2 regions of the Sphingobium sp. PAMC28499 genome follow, and region 2 is predicted to be linked to the other one. Evidence: riboswitches for the same ligand, from Rfam matches in the RefSeq annotation. Region 2 holds a riboswitch; the other holds the start of a gene.
The links. Region 2 has a riboswitch for S-adenosylmethionine ahead of metA (homoserine O-succinyltransferase). Riboswitches for the same ligand answer to the same signal wherever they lie in the genome.
Positions count from the first base shown of each region.

Region 1: another riboswitch for S-adenosylmethionine. It lies ahead of E5554_RS10510 (low specificity L-threonine aldolase); the one in region 2 lies ahead of metA (homoserine O-succinyltransferase).

Region 1 is NZ_CP039248.1:2,162,733-2,169,297, reverse strand. It holds gene E5554_RS10530 (patatin-like protein) at 1-1,289, shown strand, start outside; gene E5554_RS10525 (hypothetical protein) at 1,286-1,783, shown strand; gene E5554_RS23460 (hypothetical protein) at 1,791-2,840, opposite strand; gene E5554_RS10510 (low specificity L-threonine aldolase) at 3,079-4,125, opposite strand; SAM-I-IV-variant riboswitch at 4,183-4,291, opposite strand; gene E5554_RS10505 (4a-hydroxytetrahydrobiopterin dehydratase) at 4,327-4,617, opposite strand; gene E5554_RS10500 (metallopeptidase family protein) at 4,658-5,065, shown strand; gene ccmA (heme ABC exporter ATP-binding protein CcmA) at 5,062-5,679, shown strand; gene E5554_RS10490 (heme exporter protein CcmB) at 5,670-6,317, shown strand; gene E5554_RS10485 (patatin-like phospholipase family protein) at 6,425-6,565, shown strand, end outside.
Region 2 is NZ_CP039248.1:2,636,890-2,643,454, forward strand. It holds gene E5554_RS12810 (glycosyltransferase family 87 protein) at 1-505, opposite strand, end outside; gene E5554_RS12815 (acyl carrier protein) at 713-946, shown strand; gene fabF (beta-ketoacyl-ACP synthase II) at 1,124-2,383, shown strand; gene mltG (endolytic transglycosylase MltG) at 2,493-3,464, shown strand; SAM-I-IV-variant riboswitch at 3,525-3,633, shown strand; gene metA (homoserine O-succinyltransferase) at 3,673-4,599, shown strand; gene E5554_RS12835 (sugar transporter) at 4,610-5,029, opposite strand; gene E5554_RS12840 (2'-5' RNA ligase family protein) at 5,137-5,640, shown strand; gene E5554_RS12845 (FAD/NAD(P)-binding oxidoreductase) at 6,162-6,565, opposite strand, start outside.

The sequences.
Region 1 (6,565 bases), 470 kb from region 2:
TCGATCCCAAGCCCGGCCACCGGTCGATCCACCTCAATCGCGAGGGCGAGGAGGAAGACGCGCCGATCGGCGAGAATGCGCCACTGCCGGGCTTTTTTCGCACCATCTTCGGCGCGCTGTCGGACATTCCGCGCGAACAGCCGATCCGCGACAATCTGGAGGCGATCGACCGCCATTCCGCCCGCATCCGTCGCATGGGCCGGATCATCCAGGCGCTGCGCCCCGGTATCGAGGCGGAAGTGGAGGGGGCGATCGGCCGCATGCTGTTCCTCGACCGGCCGACGCCGGCGCGCCTGTCGGCCTGGCGCGGCAAGGCGCAGCAGCGCGCCGCCGCCTCGGCCGGTTTCGCCTTCCCCGCTTATGCCCATCTCAAGCTGTCGGGCATCGTCGAGGATCTGGCCGCGCGTCTGTTCCAGTTGAGCGGCGAGGATGCGCCGATGATGCGCGAAGCCTATCGCCAGGCGATCTGGAAGCAGGTGCGCGCGATCGGCGCCGACCAGTTGACCGAGGATGCCGGCTCCGCCGCCGCGCCCGTCCTGTTCTTCCGCACCCATGACCTGGCTTTCCGCATCCGCCGCCTGCGCTTCCTGGCGCGGCGGCTGGCCGAGACGCTGGAACTGGAGGCCGATGCCGACAACGAAGCGGTGCAGGCGATGCACGACGCCATCTATCGCGCGCTCGCCCTCTACACCGAATGCGAGGGCAATGATTTCTACAATGATCATGTCCGCGCCGCTGCGGCGCAGGTGCCGACTGACGCCGGTGCCGCGCTGGAGGCGATGGCGCAGGCGCGTGACCTGCGTGCCCGCGACGAGGCAGCCGACATGCTGCTGGCCGAGGCGCTCGCCAACCTGCCCAAGGCGGGGCGCCGCACCATGTTGCTGGCCTATCTCGGTTTCCCCTTCTCCGACATCGCGACCTTACCGTTGCTTCAGGGTGACGCTGTCGATGAATATGATCCGATCAAGGTCGATCGGATTTCGCCCGAAGATTGCACCGCCATCCGCACCGGCGGCGCCAACGCCACGCTAAAAGGCATAGAATTCAACAATTTTGGCGCCTTCTTCAGCCGGGTCTATCGGGAGAATGACTATCTGTGGGGCAGGCTCCATGGGGTGGAGCGTCTGCTGGATATCGTAATTTCCGCAATTCCTGCCCCAACCCGTCTTCCCGAAGGGGCGTTGCGCAACTATAGGCGGGCGGCGTTTCTGGCGATCCTCGACGAGGAAGAGTCGCGCTTGCCGCATGTTGCGGATCTGATCGCCGGACTGCGGGAGGAAATCGGGTGAAGGGGCGTTTGAAGCTGTTTCCGATGATGCTGGCGCTGGTGCTCGTCACCGGCTGCAAGGGCTCGCCCGATGACAGCGCACAGGCCGCCCCGGTCAGCACGCCGCAGCAGGTGGCCGTTGCCGTCGTCCAGCCCGATCCACCACCACCCGCTCCCCCCGCCGTCCTGCCCTCGCGCCCGGCGCCGATCGTCACCGTCGGCCCGCCCGGCCCGACCAATTCGCTCGACCTGCCGCCGTCCAGCAACGCGGCCCAGCCCGCCCCCTTCCCGCGCGAAGTCACCGCCTTCATGGTCGACCGCGACAGCTGCGACCATTTTCGCGGCGAGGAACCCTATGATGCGGAACGGCGCGCCTATATCGAGGAAAGCGTGGCGGAACTCTGCTCCGGCACCGACGCGAAGCTCGCCTTGCTGCGCAAGCGCTACGAAAAGATGCCGGACGTCATCAGCGCGCTGAGCAGCTATGACGCCCGGATCGAGGGTGAGGAACCCTGAGGCCGCTTCAGGGTGAAGGCGGCGTTTCGAGCGACTGAAGCGCGTTCAGCCGGAACGCATAGATGCTGCCACGACCGCCAATCTGGCCATTTCCCCCAGCTTGGCCGGCACGTCCCGCTTTGCCATCATCGCCATCGCGCCCGCCGCTACACATGCCCGGCCGCGAACCATGCGATCCGTGCGATCCGCCTGCACCAGCGGCTCCCGCTCCGCCGCCTTTTCCAGCCGCTCCACCACTTGTCAGAATGTCACCCGCGGTAAAGATATCCGTCACCACGGGCAGGCCGATGACATAGACACGACCGCCATTGCCGCCATTTCCCCCTGCGCCGCCATTCCCGCCCGAACCACCGCGCCCACCATTGCCTCCATTGCCGGGGCCACTCTTGCAGATCTTCCAACTCGCTCGTCCGCCTCTACCATCCGCGCCGGCTCCGCCTTTGCCGCCCGAACCGCCGGCTCCCCCCGCGCCGCCCGGCACGCCTCGAAAATCAACGGCAATGCGCGCCTGGTTGATCTGCTCTGGTGTATTGATCGCCTCCAGCCGCCCAGCGACAATATAGATGTCGGGCACCGCGATCGTGCCACCGGGGCGGCCATCGGTGCCACTGCCGCCCTGACCACCCGGACCACCATTTGCACCCGTGCGCTTGCCCTTGCGCCCGCCAGCGCCGGTTGCGCCAGCTTGGCCCTTCGGTCCTGCCAGCAGCGCCATGTTGCGTTGAATGCTCAGCAAAGATTGTGGGTCTTCGATCCGCATCCGTCTGGCAAACAACAATACCCAGGGGTGTGCGCCGGTAAATTCGATCGTCGAATTTTTCTTGAAAACCATTTCCTTGGCAGCGACCGTCTGGCCCTTCACCTTTTCGACGCCCCGTATCTGCACCGTCTCCGTGGCCCAATAGGCCCGGCCGATCGCCGCGCGCACCTCCGGCGGCAGCGCGGCCAGATCGGCGGTCTCGATCGCCGCCCGCGCTTCGGCCATCGGTGCCGCCTCCTGCGCCTGCCCCGGCTGCGGCGCCATGACGCCCAGCAGCAACCATCCGATCCTCTTCATGACAGCCTCCGTCCACGCACCGGCCCCTGTGCCGGCGGCGTGATGAAGGCCCGGATCAGCGCCTCTTTTCAATTGGCTGGACCAGGCAAGATCATCCGCTTTGGAGCATCCTCAACGGATCATCCCGCTATCCGACCCCGCTGCATGATGACATTTCGATATCGTAACAAGGACATGGGCGAACGCGCACCCGCGCCCGCGCGCGCATGCCCTTGCGCCTATTCGGATCAGCTTGTGGTCAGGCGGCGACCGCCAGGCAGGCTTCCCTGATGTCGCGAGCCAGTTCGTCGACCCGCTCCACCTGCGCATCCCAGGCGAACATGAATCGCGCGCCGCCGCCGATGAAGGTGTAGAAACGCCAGCCACGCGCGCGCAGCGCGTCCAGCACCGGCGCGGGGGCCGACAGGAACAGCGCATTGGCCTCCACCGGGAAGATCGGGCTGACATCGGGCAGGTCGGCGATCGCCGCCGCCAGCCGGCGCGCGCAATCATTGCCGTGGCGGGCGTTGCGCAGCCAGGCGCCGCTTTCCAGCAGGCCGATCCACGGCGCCGACAGGAAACGCATCTTCGACGCCAGTTGCCCCGCCTGCTTGCAACGATAGTCGAAATCCTGCGCCAGCGCGCGATCGAAGAAGATCACCGCCTCGCCCACGGCCATGCCATTCTTGGTGCCGCCAAAGCAGAGCACGTCGACCCCCGCCTTCCAGCTGATCTCCGCCGGGTCACAGCCCAGGCTGGCGCAGGCATGGGCGAAGCGCGCGCCGTCCATATGCAGTTTCAGCCCCAGTTCGCGGCACACGGCAGAAATCGCGCGCACTTCATCGATCGTGTAGACCAGACCGGTCTCGGTCGGCTGGGTGATGGTGACGACGCGCGGCTTGGGGAAATGAATGTCGGAGCGGCTGGTTGCCAGTTGGCGGATCGCGTCGGGCGTCAGCTTGCCATCGACGGATGTTGCCGCGAGCAGCTTCGACCCGTTGGAGAAGAATTCGGGCGCGCCGCATTCGTCGGTCTCGACATGGGCGGCGGCCGAACAGATGACGCTATGATAGGATTGGCACAGCGCCGCGAGCGCCAGCGAATTGGCGGCCGTGCCGTTGAAGACGAAGAACACCTCCGCATCGCCGCCGAACAGGGTGCGGAAATTGTCGGCCGCGCGCTGCGTCCATTCATCCTCGCCATAGGCCGTCGCCGATCCGCTGTTCGCCGCGAGCATCGCATCGAGCGCCTCGGGGCAGGCTCCGGCATAATTGTCGCTGGCAAATTGCTGTGTGGAAATGGGCACGTCATGCTTCCGTCTGCTGGTGTGTGACCAAGCATCGGATCAACGTCGTCGTGGCTGCATGTCCCGTTGGATTGCCGGTCCGGCCACATCCCCCTCTTTCGAAAGGCACCACCTTGCTCGGGGAGCAGGTTGGTGTCGGACGTTGGCCCGACTCTTGATGTTGCCGGGGCGATTATCGGCCGGGCGATGCCGCGTCAAGCATCAGCGCAGCAGCGCCTCTATCCCCTTCGCCAGATCGATGTCCCGCTGCGACAGGCCGCCGGCATCATGGGTGGTGAGCGTGATTTCGACCCGATTATAGACGTTCGACCATTCGGGATGATGGTCGGCCTTTTCCGCCAGCAGCGCGACGCGCGTCATGAAGCCGAAGGCGGCGACGAAGTCGGGAAAGGTGAAGCTGCGCGCGATCCCGTCCGGTTCGGCGACCGCCGTCCATTCGGGCAAATCCGCCAGCGCGATCGCCCGTTCCGTTTCGTTCAGTCTGGCAAGCATTTCTCTATCCTGCGTTATTTCTTTCGCCTATGTGACAGCCATGCCTGACACTGGTCAATCGTTCCGCTTCGCCCCTACCCCACAGGAAATCGAGACACTCGCGCTGGAGGCCCTGAGCCGCCTGCCCGAGCCGTTCCGTTCCTATCTCTCCAATGTCGTGATGCTGGTCGAGGATTTCGCCGACGCCGATATCCTGAAGGAGATGGAGATTGACGATCCGTTCGGCCTGACCGGCCTCTATAGCGGCCGTCCCTTCGGGCAGGAGGCGCAGACCGGCGACCTGCCGCCGACCGTGCATCTTTTCCGCCGCCCGCTGCTCGACGAATGGGTCGAGACCGGCGTGCCGCTCGAAGCGCTCATCACCCATGTCGTGGTGCATGAGGTCGGCCATCATTTCGGCCTGTCGGACATCGACATGCATGTGCTGGAGGATATGGTCGCCCCATGAGCGGCGCGGCGCTGCGCCTGTCGGGCCTGGCCTGTCTGCGCGGCGGACGCCTGCTCTTTGCCGGCGTCGACCTGGTGCTGGCGGCCGGCGGCAGCGCCTTGCTGCACGGCGCCAACGGCATCGGCAAGTCGAGCCTGCTGCGCCAGTGCGCCGGACTGCTGCCCGTCTATGCCGGGACCATCGACCGCCAGGGCAGCGTCGCGCTGGCCGACGAGCGGCTGGCGCTCGACATGGAATTGCCGCTCCACCGCGCGCTCGGCTTCTGGGCACGGCTCGATCGGGTTGATGCGGCCGCGCTCGACCGCGCGCTCCACGCCATGGCGCTCGCCCCCTTGCGCGACGTGCCCGTGCGCATGCTTTCCACCGGCCAGCGCAAGCGCGCCATGCTCGCCCGCGTGATCGCCAGCGGCGCGGATATCTGGCTGCTCGACGAACCGGCCAATGGCCTGGACGATGCGTCGGTCGCGCTGCTCGGCGCGGCGGTGGCGGACCATCTGGCGGCCGGCGGCATCGTCGTCGCCGCCTCGCACCAGCCATTGCCGCTGACCGATCCGGTGCGGATCGCCATGGCCGCCCATGTGCCGGACCCGGCGCAGGAGGCGTCATGCGACTGATCGCCCTGCTCGTCGCCCGCGACCTGGGACAGGCCTGGCGCTCGGCCGGACTGTGGCTGCCGGTCGCCTTCCTGTTGCTGGTCGCCAGCCTCTACCCCTTTGCGGTCGGTCCCGACGCCGCCCTGCTCGCCCGCACCGGTGGCGGCATGCTGTGGATCGCGGCGCTGCTCGCCAGCCTGCTGCCGGTCGATCGGCTGGTCGCGCCCGATCGCGACGCCGGCATCCTGGACCAGATCGCGCTGCGCGGCATCAGCGAGGAGATGGTGGTGATCGCCCGGCTGATCGCCCATTGGCTGGGCTTCGGCCCGCCGCTGATGATCGCCGCCCTGCCTGCCGCCGCGCTGCTGAAGCTGGACGGCGCGACGATCCTGACGCTGGAGGCCGGGCTGCTGATCGGCACGCCCGCGCTTGCGGCGCTCGGCCTGCTGGTGGCGACGCTGACCGCCGGACTGCGCTCGTCGGGCGCGCTGGCGGGCCTGCTCGCCCTGCCGCTGGCGGTGCCGCTGCTGATCTTTGGCGCAGGCACGCTGGGCGACGGCAGCGGCGCCGCGTTCAAATTCCTCGGCGCCGCCTCCCTGCTGCTGGTCGCGATCACGCCGATCGCAGGCGGCGCGGCGATCCGCGCGGGCCGGGAATGAGGTTTGTGCAACGCGCAAGGCGTTGACATTGGCGGGCCGCAATGGTCCCATGCTGCATCGCAACAAACTCCGATAGCGGGGCATCCCCGCCAAGCGCGAGGTGCCCGATGCCCGATCCGACTGCCGAGCCGCAAAGCCGCCTGATCGACCTGGCCCTGCAGGGCGGCGGCGCCCATGGCGCCTTCACCTGGGGCGTGCTCGACCGCCTGCTGGAGGAACCCTGGCTGCGGATCGACGGCATATCGGGC
Region 2 (6,565 bases):
GCAGGCCGGCGGTCATGAACGCATTCTGGCCATGGCCCAGGCACACCATCACCACCGGCGCACCGAGCGCGATGAGCAGCGCGTCGCGCTGACCCGGCAGGACACGGCGGACGACCATCAGCGCGCCGGCCAGCGTCAGTCCCTGCCACAGCAGCAGGGCAGGGGTGTAGGGGATTTGCGCCAGCAACGTGGCCAGGATCAGGAAGGGCGGGGGATAGTGCCAGCCATAGAAAGGGATGGCGGGATCATGATGGATCGCCTTCTGCACTTCATGATGGGCGGGCCAGTTCCATGCCTGGGCGGCCTGGCCATGGTCGGCCATCCATCCCGCCGTCCAGACGTTTGAAAAGTCGGTGCCAAGCGGTCGGCCAAGCGAATCTACCGTGCCATGGGCCGTCGCGAACAGGTAGGCGAGGCCGATCAGCGTTGCTGCCAGCATCAGCCAGGCGGTCATTCTTGCCCGTTCCGGGGTGATGAACTGGTCGGGGCACAGGCGGCTTATCATGGCTATTTGCTGGCACAAGCGGCTGAAATTTTGGTAAACAACCCGTTGTTTCCGGGTTTTTTCCGGCTTTTTATTGCCGAAACGCACCTGTCACTCCATCTAGGGGCTTGGCGGGCTTCCCTCTTGCCTCTATCGGGGCTTGGCACTAGGGCAATGCCTTAACGGTTATTCAGAACCACCAACGATACCCAGTAAGAAGGACCACTCATGAGTGAGACCGCGGATCGCGTAAAGAAAATCGTCGTCGAGCATCTGGGCGTCGAAGCCGAGAAGGTGACCGAGGACGCCAGCTTCATCGACGATCTGGGCGCAGACAGCCTGGACATCGTTGAACTGGTGATGGCGTTCGAAGAAGAATTCGGCGTCGAAATCCCGGACGATGCGGCTGAGAAGATCGCCACCGTCAAGGACGCGATCGACTATATCGACAGCAAGGCCTAAGGGCTTCGCGGCCTGCCCCAGTGGCGGGCCGCCCTCCTTGCACAAGGATTGGCTCCTCCTGTCCGGTGATCCCGGAGCTTGGGGAGCCTTTTCGTATCTGGCCTGCCGTTCACAAGTGCGTGTGGAACGCCTAGATGAGCGGCACGGAACCAAAAATTGGAATTTCGGAGCAAGCATATGCGTCGCGTCGTCGTAACCGGCCTTGGCATGGTAAGCCCGCTTGGCGGGGATGTCGAAACCACCTGGAAGAACATCATCGCGTCGAAATCCGGCGCGGCGACGATCACCCGCTTCGACGCCACCGATTACAAGTGCCGCATCGCCTGCGAAGTGAAGCCGGCGGATCATGAATATGGCTATGACGCCTCGCTGGACGTCGACCACAAGATCCAGCGCCAGGTCGATCCGTTCATCGTCTATGGCATTTCCGCCGCCAGCCAGGCGCTGCGCGACGCGGGCCTGGACAATATGTCGGAAGAAGAGCGCCTGCGCGCCGGCTGCTCGATCGGTTCGGGCATCGGCGGCCTGCCGGGCATCGAAAGCGAATCGCTGGTGCTGGCCAACAAGGGCCCCAACCGGGTTTCGCCGCACTTCGTCCATGGTCGCCTGATCAACCTGATCTCGGGCCAGGTCTCGATCAAATACGGCCTGATGGGTCCGAACCATGCCGTCGTCACAGCCTGCTCGACCGGCGCCCACTCGATCGGCGACGCTGCGCGCATGATCGCGATGGACGATGCCGACGTGATGCTGGCGGGCGGCGCGGAAAGCGCGATCTGCCCGATCGGCATCGCCGGCTTCGCCCAGGCGCGTGCGCTCTCGACCGGCTTCAACGACACGCCGGAAAAGGCGTCGCGTCCCTATGACGTCAACCGTGACGGCTTCGTCATGGGCGAAGGCGCGGGCGTGGTCGTGCTGGAAGAATATGAGCGGGCCAAGGCGCGCGGCGCGAAAATCTATGCCGAAGTCATCGGCTATGGCCTGACCGGCGACGCCTATCATGTCACTGCGCCGCACCCGGAAGGCAATGGCGGTTTCCGTTCGATGCAGATGGCGCTCAAGCGTTCGGGCCTGTCGCTGGAAGATATCGACTATGTGAACGCGCATGGCACTTCGACCCCGCTGGGCGACGAGCTGGAACTGGGCGCGGTCAAGCGTCTGTTCGGCGATCATCTGGGCAGCATGTCGATGTCGTCGACCAAGTCGGCGATCGGCCACCTGCTGGGCGGCGCGGGCGCGGTGGAGAGCATCTTCTGCATCCTCGCCATGCGCGACCAGATCGTGCCGCCGACGCTCAACCTCGACGAGCCGAGCGAAAGCTGCAAGGGCGTGGACTTGGTCCCGCACGTCGCCAAGGAGCGCAAGGTGCGCGCGGTGCTGAACAACTCGTTCGGCTTCGGCGGCACCAACGCCTCGCTCATCATGAAGGCGATCTGATACGCCTGATCCTCCCCTAAAAAGGGGAGGATCATGTAAGCCATAGCCGGTTGGGCATTATTTGGGTCGGGCAGTTGGGATGATGGCAAGACGATCCGGCGCAAATCCGGTGCGGCGACTGGGCTGCATCATCCTTCTGATCGGCCTGGCCGTTGTCGCCTTTGTTGGTTTCCGCTTCGTTCATGGCTGGACCGAGACGGGGCCGGCCACCCAGAATATCAGCATCGTCGTACCGGAGGGATCGACCCTGTCCGATGCCGCGGTGCTGCTGAAATCGGCCGGCGCGGTGCGTTCGGCCGATGCCTTCCTGACCCGCGCGAAGGTCTTTGGCGGCGCCAAGCCGATCAAGGCCGGCGAGTTCGTGGTGCCCAAGGGCGCCAGCAACCGCGAGATATTGTCGATCCTGCAGGGCGGCAAGACGCTGACCCGGCTGGTTACCATCCCCGAAGGCATGCCGTCGATCCTGGTGCAGGAACGGCTGATGGCGAATGACGAGCTGACCGGCGAAGTCGCGGTGCCGCAAGAGGGCAGCGTGCTGCCCGACAGCTATGCCTTCGACAAGGGCGAGCCGCGCGCCGCCGTATTGAAGCGGATGCAGGCGGCGATGGACAAGGCGCTGGCGAAGCTCTGGGCCGAACGCGCGCCCAACACGATCGCCAAGTCGCCCCAGGAGGCGATCATCCTCGCCTCGATCGTCGAGAAGGAAACCGCGATCGCCAAGGAGCGGCCGATGGTCGCGGGCGTCTACAGCAACCGTCTGCGCAAGAATATGATGCTGCAGGCCGACCCGACGATCATCTATCCGATCACCAAGGGCAAGCCGCTCGGCCGCCGGATCAAGAAGTCTGAGATCGCCGACGTCAACGACTACAACACCTATGCCATGACCGGCCTGCCCAAGGGGCCGATCGCCAATCCGGGCCGCCTGTCGATCCTGGCGGTGCTGCATCCGGCCGAGACGAATGCGCTCTATTTCGTCGCGGACGGGAAGGGCGGCCATATCTTTGCCGACACCTATCAGCAGCATAATGAGAATGTGCGGAAGTGGTTCGAGATCCGCCGCGCGCGGGGCGAGCTGTAAAGCCCGGCTTGGCCGATATATAGCCGGGCTTGCCACATGGTCCGGCGCGCGCTAGGGACAGTGCAGCATCAAGAGTTGGGGCGACGCCCAACGCCAACCTGCCGTTCCGGGCAAGGTGGCACTCCCGATCCGGGAGGATGTGGCCGATCCGGCAACAAAGCGGACCTCAGCCACCGATCGTCGCCCCGCCAGGAAGGACTGACGAGACGTGCCGATCAAGATTGCCGACGACCTGCCCGCCCGCCGCACGCTGGAAGCCGAGGGCGTTGCCGTGATGGGCGAGGCGGATGCGGTGCGGCAGGATATCCGCCCGTTGCGGATCGCGCTGCTGAACCTGATGCCCAACAAGATCGATACCGAGACGCAGCTTGCGCGGCTGCTCGGCGCCTCGCCGTTGCAGGTGGAACTGACGCTGGTGCGGATCAGCGACCATGTGTCGCGCAACACCTCCGCCGATCATATGCAGTCCTTCTACCGCGCCTGGACCGATGTGCGCGACGAGCGGTTCGATGGCTTCCTGATCACCGGCGCGCCGGTCGAGCATCTGCCGTTCGAGGAGGTGAGCTACTGGCAGGAACTGCGCGCGATCTTCGACTGGACCCAGACCCATGTGCATCGTTCGCTCAGCATCTGCTGGGCGGCGCAGGCGGCGCTCCATCATTTCCACGGGGTCGAGAAACATGCGCTGGAGCGCAAGGCGTTCGGCGTGTTCCGCCATCGCAACCATGCTCCGGCCTCGCCCTATCTGCGGGGCTTTTCCGACGATTTCTCGATCCCCGTGTCGCGCTGGTCGGAAGTGAGGCGGGAATCGCTGCCGCTCGATCGCGGGCTGCAACTGCTGGCCGACAGCGCGGAGACCGGGCCTTGCCTGGTCCATGATCCGCGCCATGGCTTCCTGCACATGTTCAACCATGTCGAATATGACACGCGCACCCTGGGCGACGAATATGCGCGCGACGGCGGCCGCCAGATGCCGGCCCATTATTTCCCGGATGACGACCCGACCCGGCCGCCGGAAAATCGCTGGCGCAGCCATGCCCATCTGCTGTTCGGCAACTGGATCAACGACCTCTACCAGACCGCGCCGTTCGACGTGGACATGATCGGCCAGGAGATATTGCAGAGCGCGGCCTGATCGGCGCCGATCAGCGCAGCAGACCCTTGGCCGCCTGACTGCGGGCGTAGAGCCACTGGCCGATGCCGATCAGGACGATGACGGTCGGGAAGATCGCCGCGCCCGCGCCCTTCACCGCCAGCAGGTCGGTGTGAAGGAATGTGTATCCGAACTGGACGATCACCGCGAGCAGCGACAGCAGGAACAGCGGCACCGCGACGCGGCGGCGCAGCAGCAGGGCGATCGCGCCCAGCGTGCCAGCGCCCACCGCCACCGCATAGACGGCCCAGGCCCAGCCGGGCATCTGGGCAAAGACGCGTGCGGTGTCGGGATCGGTTTTGGCGAGTTCGCCGAGGTCGGCGCCATATTGCATGACGAAGGCGGCGACCCCCATCAGGTTCCATAGCAGCAGGATGACGGCGATGATGACGAAGGATGCCGGTGCGCGCATGATGCTTCCCCTCCTGGGCCGCGCCTGCTTGCCGGGCGCGGCATCTGTCATCATATAGCCTGTCCCGGCCGGGCGAAAGTCCGCCATCGCGTTGCAGGGAGGCGGTCCTGGCTGATCCGATCATTGTCACCGCGCTGCTGGGCGCCGCCGATTTCGCCTGGGCGGATGGCTTGCGCCGCGCCCATTTTCCGCCCGAACGCAATCAGGTGCCGGCGCATGTCACCCTGTTCCATCATCTGCCGCCTTCGCTGCTGCCGGAACTCAGGACGCGGATGAAACAGATATGTGCCGGCCCGGCGCCACGGGCGCGGCTGGGCGATGTGCTGCTATTGGGGCAGGGGGTCGCCTATCGCATCGACAGTCCCGATCTGGCGGCGTTGCGGGACGAATTGGCGGACGCCTTCACAGGCCTGCTGACGCCGCAGGACCAGGCCGGCTTTTGCCCGCATCTGACCGTGCAGAACAAGGTGGAGCCCAGGGTTGCGCGGGCGCTGGCCGACCGATTGCGCGCCGATTTCCATCCCCGCCCGATCGCAATCGCAGGCCTGGCCGCCTGGCACTATCGCGGCGGACCATGGGAACTGGCAAGCGAGACCCGGTTTCGCGGGTAGGGGGGATTTGGGTGGTTTTCCGCTATTCCCCTCCCGCACGCGGGAGGGGCTGCGAGACTTATGCGCGAAGCGCATTAGTCGCAGCGGGGTGGGCTTGTGCGACGTCCATCCCACCCCCCAACCCCCTCCCGCCTGCGGGGGGGGGGGAACAGGGCTGCTCTTGGTCGTCAGCCGTCAAAACCCGATACCTTCATTGCTTCGCTACGCCTGCAATGGCGGGGTTCGCTCGCTTCCCGGCCGTCTTTCCTACTCGGCATTTTTCTGGTCCACCCTGTGGGATGGAATTGGCCGCTCCCATTGCCCCGATATCGACCTTGCTGCAGCGTCCTGCCGCAACAAGTCTGTCGCGTCATGGTAGCCTGATCGTCGCTTCGCTGGCGCGTCGGTGTCGCTTCACAGGCGCGCGATTGTCGCGCTGCCGTCGCTTTCCGATGATCCTGTGCGTGGAAAATGGCGCAAAACGGGGCGACGACACTGTGAACTTCGTAGGAAAATCCGATTGTCGCGTCGTCGCCTACCGATCAGGCGAGGCCCACTTCCTTGAGCGGGATGCCGGCATCGGCCAGCTGCACGGGATCGAGATGGGCGCCCGACAGCACATGGGCGCGGCCCTGGACATAGTCCTTGACGGCATTGACGCAGTCGAGCGCGATCAGCTTGCCGCCCTTCAAATAGACGACCGAGAAGCTGCGGGTGGCGGGATCGCCGCGCAGTACCGTCTGGTCGAAACCGGTCGAGAGGCCCACGGTCTGGAGCTTGAGATCATATTGGTTCGACCAGAACCAGGGCACGGCGTCATAGGCTTCTTCCTTGCCAAGGATGTGGGCCACCGCGGTCTTGGCCTGGTCATTGGCGTTCTGGACGGATTCGAGGCGCATCTGCGCGCCGCCGGCAAAGCGGTTGGCATGGGACGCGCAATCGCCCA